3 regions of the Serratia sp. NPDC078593 genome follow, and region 1 is predicted to be linked to each of the others. Evidence: predicted binding sites of a transcription regulator. Region 1 holds the regulator's gene; each other region holds the start of a gene.
The links. The regulator Fur, encoded in region 1, represses iron uptake genes when iron is present. The targets are predictions, from matches to a motif close to ATAATAATGAGAACNACTATCAA.
Positions count from the first base shown of each region.

Region 2: feoA (ferrous iron transporter A) is a predicted target of Fur. The motif match lies at 942-964, and genes of this name have one in related genera.
Region 3: sufA (Fe-S cluster assembly scaffold SufA) is a predicted target of Fur. The motif match lies at 1,103-1,125, and genes of this name have one in related genera.

Region 1 covers NZ_JBNNGK010000002.1:156,317-158,594, forward strand. The annotation lists gene ACQKDS_RS02780 (beta-N-acetylhexosaminidase) at 1-864, shown strand, start outside; gene fur (ferric iron uptake transcriptional regulator) at 1,064-1,510, opposite strand; gene fldA (flavodoxin FldA) at 1,839-2,278, opposite strand, start outside.
Region 2 covers NZ_JBNNGK010000010.1:102,332-104,609, reverse strand. The annotation lists gene ACQKDS_RS12875 (Tex family protein) at 1-493, shown strand, start outside; gene feoA (ferrous iron transporter A) at 1,097-1,321, shown strand; gene feoB (Fe(2+) transporter permease subunit FeoB) at 1,399-2,278, shown strand, end outside.
Region 3 covers NZ_JBNNGK010000005.1:68,675-70,952, reverse strand. The annotation lists gene sufB (Fe-S cluster assembly protein SufB) at 1-665, opposite strand, end outside; gene sufA (Fe-S cluster assembly scaffold SufA) at 680-1,051, opposite strand; gene ACQKDS_RS07620 (hypothetical protein) at 1,802-2,206, shown strand; gene ACQKDS_RS07615 (hotdog fold thioesterase) at 2,242-2,278, opposite strand, start outside.

The sequences.
Region 1 (2,278 bases):
GTCAGCAAGCTGGTTAAAGCCCACGGCATTGACAGAATGCAGGCTTGGCAGGATGGTCTGAAAGATGCTGAGAGTGCCAAATCCTTTGCCACTTCGCGCGTCGGCGTCAACTTCTGGGATACCCTCTATTGGGGCGGTTTCGATTCGGTGAATGATTGGGCAAACAAGGGATATGAAGTCGTGGTTTCAAACCCGGACTACGTGTATTTAGATTTCCCGTATGAAGTGAATCCAAACGAGAGTGGCTACTACTGGGGGACTCGATTCAGCGATGAGCGTAAAATGTTCAGCTTCGCGCCGGATAACATGCCGCAAAACGCCGAAACGTCTGTCGATCGTGATGGTAACTATTTTACTGCCAAGAGCGATAAACCATGGCCGGGTGCGTATGGTGTTTCCATCCAGCTGTGGAGTGAGATCGTGCGTACCGATACACAAATGGAATACATGATCTTCCCGCGTACGTTGTCGGTAGCTGAACGCGCCTGGCACCGCGCCAGTTGGGAACAGGATTATAAGGCCGGTCGCGAGTATAAAGGTGGGGAAACTCAGCTTGTCGATACGAAAAAACTGGATCGGGATTGGCTGCATTTCGCCAACCTATTGGGGCAACGTGAGTTGGCCAAGTTGGATAAAGGCGGTGTGAGTTATCGTTTACCGGTGCCTGGCGCACGTATTGTAGATGGCACATTGGAGGCCAATATTGCCCTGCCTGGATTGGCTATCGAGTATTCCACCGACGGGGGGCAGCAGTGGTTGCGTTATGACAACAGTGCCAAGCCAGCCGTGGCCGGTGAAGTACACATTCGTGCGGTCAGCCCTGATGGCAAGCGATTCAGCCGGATAGAGTCAGTGAAGGCGTAAGTGAGTAACGCCTCACCAGCGTGTCGGCGGGTGGGGCGGAGTGTGGTGAGTGAGAGCAGTAAGGCCGTATGGGTCGAAGTGTCGCTGCAATTGTTATCTTTTGACATGATTTCCCCCGGCGCGTCCGGGGATTTTTTTACCCAAAAAAAGACATAAAAAAACCGCCGTTGGGCGGTTCCTTGCGATAGATAAATTAGCGTTATTTTATGTTGTGCAGCGTGTCGTCTTCACGGCAATCCCCAATAGCGCAGTGGCCGTAGAGGTATAGGCTATGGTTGGTGAGTTTGATGCCGTGTTGCTTGGCAATGTCTCGCTGACGCGCTTCGATTGACTCATCACTAAATTCGATAACTTTGCCACAATCCAGGCAAATCAGGTGATCGTGGTGATGCTGTTGTGTCAGTTCGAAGACGGATTTTCCACCTTCAAAGTTATGGCGTGTCACAATTCCTGCGTCGTCGAATTGGTTCAGTACGCGATAAACTGTCGCAAGACCAATTTCTTCACCCATATCTATCAGTTTTTTATACAAATCTTCCGCGCTGACGTGATGGCAAGTCGGATCTTGCAGTACTTCCAGGATTTTGAGTCGCGGAAGCGTGACTTTTAAGCCGGCCTTCTTTAACGCGGTGTTGTTGTCAGTCATGCGGATTCAGTCCTGTTACTATGCTAATCAAGTTGAGGCATTTTTGCCTATGGCATCGGTCGGCACAAAGAATTAATTGCGTCTCATTATAGAACCGGTTGAGCTAAATAGAAACCGCCGGTTGTTAACAAAGATATATTCACACCGTTACATGTCACACATGCAACATCTTGATGGGCGGGATAAACCGTAACGCTAGTCTACCTTGATGAGGGAAGAAGTTACAATTTTGTAGCTTCTATTGCTTCAGTTTGCGATGCCGATAACGGCCCTGCGCTCGTGATGCGTTTGCAGGGCCTGGATAAAACCGTTTTGGTTACAAAGCGGTTTAGCCGATGATATCAGCCAGGCTCAGTTCTTCACTAATCTGTTTGACCCAAGCGCTTACGCGTTCGTCGGTCAATTCTGGCTGACGATCTTCGTCAATGGCTAAACCGATAAAGTGGTTATCGTCTGCCAAACCTTTCGAGGCTTCAAAGTGATAGCCTTTAGTTGGCCAGTGGCCAACGATCGCGGCACCGCGCGGCTCAATGATGTCACGAATGGTGCCCATTGCATCACAGAAGTACTCTGCGTAATCTTCCTGATCGCCACAGCCGAATAGCGCCACCAGTTTGCCGTTGAAGTCTATCTCTTCCAAAGTTGGGAAAAAATCGTCCCAGTCACATTGTGCTTCACCGTAATACCAAGTTGGAATACCGAGGAGCAGAATGTCGAATGCGTCCAGATCTTCTTTGCTGCTTTTGGCAATATCGTGAACTTCAGCCA
Region 2 (2,278 bases), on a different contig from region 1:
GACGGTAACGGACATCCTCAAAGAGTTAGAAAAACCGGGGCGCGATCCGCGGCCTGAGTTTAAAACCGCCACCTTTGCCGATGGCGTGGAAACGCTCAACGATCTACAGCCGGGCATGATCCTGGAAGGTTCGGTCACCAACGTCACCAATTTTGGCGCGTTTGTCGATATCGGTGTCCATCAGGATGGTTTAGTGCATATCTCTTCGTTGGCGGATAAATTCGTTGAAGATCCGCACACCGTGGTGAAAGCAGGCGATATCGTTAAGGTCAAAGTGATGGAAGTGGATTTGCAGCGGAAACGTATCGCACTGACCATGCGGCTCGACGAACAACCGGGTGAAGGCTCACCACGCCGCGGTGGCGCGAATACCCCAGTACGTGATAACGCCACACGCCCTGCAACAAACAAACCGAAACCACGTGCGAGTTCGCCTGCAGGCAACAGCGCGATGGGTGATGCTCTGGCAGCAGCATTCGGTAAGAAACGCTAACTCCTCTTCAGGGCGGAGCACATCTCCGCCCTATTTTTTGATTTCACGCAATAAGTTGGCATTTTTTAATCCCCTCATTGGTTTAAAATAAATAATCTATTTTGAAACGTAAAAACATGCAAAAAATTTATTAATTAACACTCTCGTTAACATTCAACGCTCAACGTTATTTTTTAGGTAGTAACACAAACGGTTATCACGCAGGTTCTCAATTATGAATGTTAAAAAAACCACTCAGCTGACATGATTTAGAAAAATGATGACACAAATAACCGAATCTATTTTTCAAATAAACAAACTCGATACAAAAAACCAACGCTTTTAACCAAGAATCCCCATTTGCAGCCCATCACCGTTAGTGCTAAAAATATCGGCGCCAAGTATTTACATCAACAATTGTTCACACAATGTCAAATAGTGGCCTGTACCCCTTTTTTTTGTATTGAATACGATAATCATTCTCACTATTATTATTTTACGTGTTCATCGCGTTATAGATTGATCAATTCGGCCTGCGGATACCGTCACAAACGTGCCTTTTTCCCGGTTACCGCCGTTCAGACAGTGACGCTCAATGCGTCCAGCGTAATTTAAGAAGGTAATATGCATCTTCTGCCTAAACAGTCTTATAAGATTACGGGTTTTTCCAACGAGATAAGCCCCGCCTACCGCCAGAAATTGCTGTCACTCGGTATGCTGCCGGGATCATCATTTGAAGTGATACGTATTGCGCCGCTGGGCGACCCGATCGAAATCAAGACCCACCGCGTCAGCCTGGTGCTACGCAAAAAAGATATCGCCCTGATTGTGCTGGAAGGCCAGCAGTAACCTCACGCCGCCCACAATAGGTCATTGCCGCGTCTTTAACGTGGTTTGTATGCAATTCATTGAACTCGCGTTGGATTATGAAAAAATTAACTATTGGCTTGATAGGTAATCCGAATTCAGGGAAAACAACACTGTTTAACCAGCTTACCGGTTCCCGGCAACGGGTCGGTAATTGGGCCGGCGTGACGGTTGAACGTAAAGAGGGGCATTTTACCACTCCGCAAACCCACATTACGCTGGTAGATCTGCCCGGTACCTATTCGTTAACCACCATCTCAGAACAAACCTCACTGGATGAGCAAATCGCCTGCCACGCAATCCTCAGCGGCGATGCTGATCTGCTGATCAACGTGGTCGATGCGTCAAATCTCGAGCGTAATCTCTATCTGACGCTGCAACTGCTGGAGCTGGGTATTCCATGCATCGTGGCCCTGAACATGCTGGATATCGCCCGCAGCCAGCACATTCACATTGATGTAGCCGCACTGGCAGAGAGGCTCGGTTGTCCGGTGGTGCCGATGGTTTCCACCAAGGCTGACGGCATCGGCCTGCTGAAGCAGGTGATTGATGATCACCACTATAATGATTTGAAAGCCTTAGTTGCCTATCCGCCGTTACTGCTAAAAGAAGTTGATACGTTGAGCGCCGCGATGCCCGAAAACTTACCAACCGAACAACGCCGCTGGCTGGCGCTACAAATGCTCGAAGGGGATATCTATAGTCACCAATTGGCAGGTAACGCCATCACGCTGCTGCCAGCGGCTAAAGCTGCATTGGAGCAGCAACAGCAGGAAGATCCCGCGCTAGTGATTGCTGACGCGCGTTATCAGTCAATCGCCGCGATCTGCAATGAAGTCAGTAATTCGCAGCAGGCACTGCCGAATCCGCTGACCGAAATACTGGATAAAGTTATCCTCAACCGCTGGTTAGGCGTTCCGATTTTCCTGCTGGTGATGT
Region 3 (2,278 bases), on a different contig from region 1:
GGGCAACGCACACCTTTCGGCACGTAGACGAAAGTCCCGTCAGAAGCCACCGCCGCATTCAGCGCGGCAAAAAAGTTATCGTTGGACGGCACCACTCGGCCAAGGTACTGGCGTACCAATTCGGGATAGTCTTGAATCGCTTCACTGAACGAGCAAAAAATCACCCCGCTTTCGGCTAATTTTTCGCGGTAGGTGGTGGCGACAGAGACAGAATCAAAAATGGCATCGACCGCGACTTCGCTGCCCTCACGGACCGGAACGCCCAATTGGTTGAAAGCCAGCTCGACTTCACTGGTCAAATAGCTGTTTTCCGCTATCGTGGCGCCCGCTTGCTGTTCTGCACCCGGTTGAGAACCACAGGCGTCGTCGCAACTGCCACAGGAAGGAGCCGAATAATAACTGTAATCCTGATAGTTCAACTTGTCGTAGTGCGCCTTTAACCAATGTGGCTCTTCCATTTCTAACCACGCACGGTAGGCTTCCAGGCGAAACTCAAGCATCCAATCCGGCTCTTTGCGCTTGGCTGAGATTGCCCGGACCACCTCTTCATTGATGCCGGTGGCTAACTCATCGGTGGCCAACTGGGTAAAGAAACCTTCCTTGTAACGATCCTCACTGACCCAAGCCTGTACATCGTTAGGAACTTCTACGTTGCTTCGTGTCATGTTGATTACATCGCTCAAACGCCAAAGCTTTCACCACACCCGCAGGCGTGTTGAGCTTTAGGGTTGTTAAATTTGAATATCTGATTCAGCCCTTCACGGACAAAATCGACCGTGGTGCCATCGATAAACGGCATCGCTTTCAGTGGGACATAGAGTTTGGCGCCGTCACGTTCGAACAGCAGATCGTCATTGGCGGGTTGATGGGTCAGATCGAGTACGTAGGCAAAGCCGGCGCAGCCAGACTGCTTAACCCCCAACTGCAAGCCTTTAACCTGCGGATCCTGCTGCATGAGCTTAATGATCTGTTGCACCGCGCTATCGCTGAGTGAAATACCTTGCCAGACTTGCTCTTCTAGCGAGAACGTACCGACATGTTCTGTTTTCATCTGCCCTACCTCACCTTTGTCTGCGCCCGGCCAATTCAGGCTTACGCGCACATGTTAGTGATAATGATTATCACTTCAACCGTTTATTTTACGAGGGTATCGTCCTCTGCCCCCTTTTTTCCGCTTGGGCTAGCGGCAATGGCACAGAATATTCACGCTGCAAAACACTGAACACCTCAAGAACAACTCCATATCCCTTTGATAAAAATTTATTTATTTATTTTCACCGTCGCCTAATCGATGAGCGTGAAAATGTTATCAGTGCAAAGAATACCGCCATTTTAAACATTCATAGAAAATACCTATTTCTGCATATTGTCTGGGTGAAACATGCGTTCAAGGGGCGTTACCGTTAAACGCAAACGGCTAAAGCGCATCACCATTGCTTAAAGTTTAGTCGTTACACCGTAATGCAGGGCCATAAGACGTGCGGAAAGCCAAAAAGCGCTCGATAATTTGAACCGGATGAATCAGCCAGCCAACCGACGGGGTTTCACCCCCGTGAGCGACTGCTGGCAACGGGAAACATGCCGCTCACTTGGCAATGCGGGGTACGTTCAGACATGAAAATATCGTGTGCTACTATCACGGTGCCAATAATCTCAGATGCTTATCCTTATACGCCGCCCCTAACGACGCAGTCGTTTACCACCTCGCCCTACGCGTGAAAAAAATATCCATACAGTGATTGATCGCGAGCCAATCGGCAAATATGATAATGATTATCATTTAATGTTTGGGTTATTGACGATGAGCATTTCAATCAATGCGTGGCTGTTAGCCAAGATCGATGAGTACAAGTTCGCAATTCGTGACGCAACGGTGGACTTTTTCATGGCAGAAGCCGCGCTGAGACGGCAGGAATGCAATATCGATCATCTGAAACGCTATAACAGCGTTAGCCTGAGCATGGCAAACCTGTGTCTGGAAAATGGCGATGATGAAAGCTATTTACATGCGCTGAGCAAGCTGCATAACCGATTGATTATTGAGATTAATAATCCACAACGGTGCCAGCTATTTCGGGTACAAAGCTATCATTTCGCCCGTCATACTCTGACGCTGATTTGTCAAAAATATTCAATGGAGGGAATATGGGAAAAAGCCAATGCTTTTCAACAGGATTTTGTTAAGCGCGTTCCATTTCAATTGTAATCCCCAGCGGGCCATGACGCCCGCTGGGGCTGGCGTTACTCAATCACTGCCGTGGTCAAGCGCGAAATACAA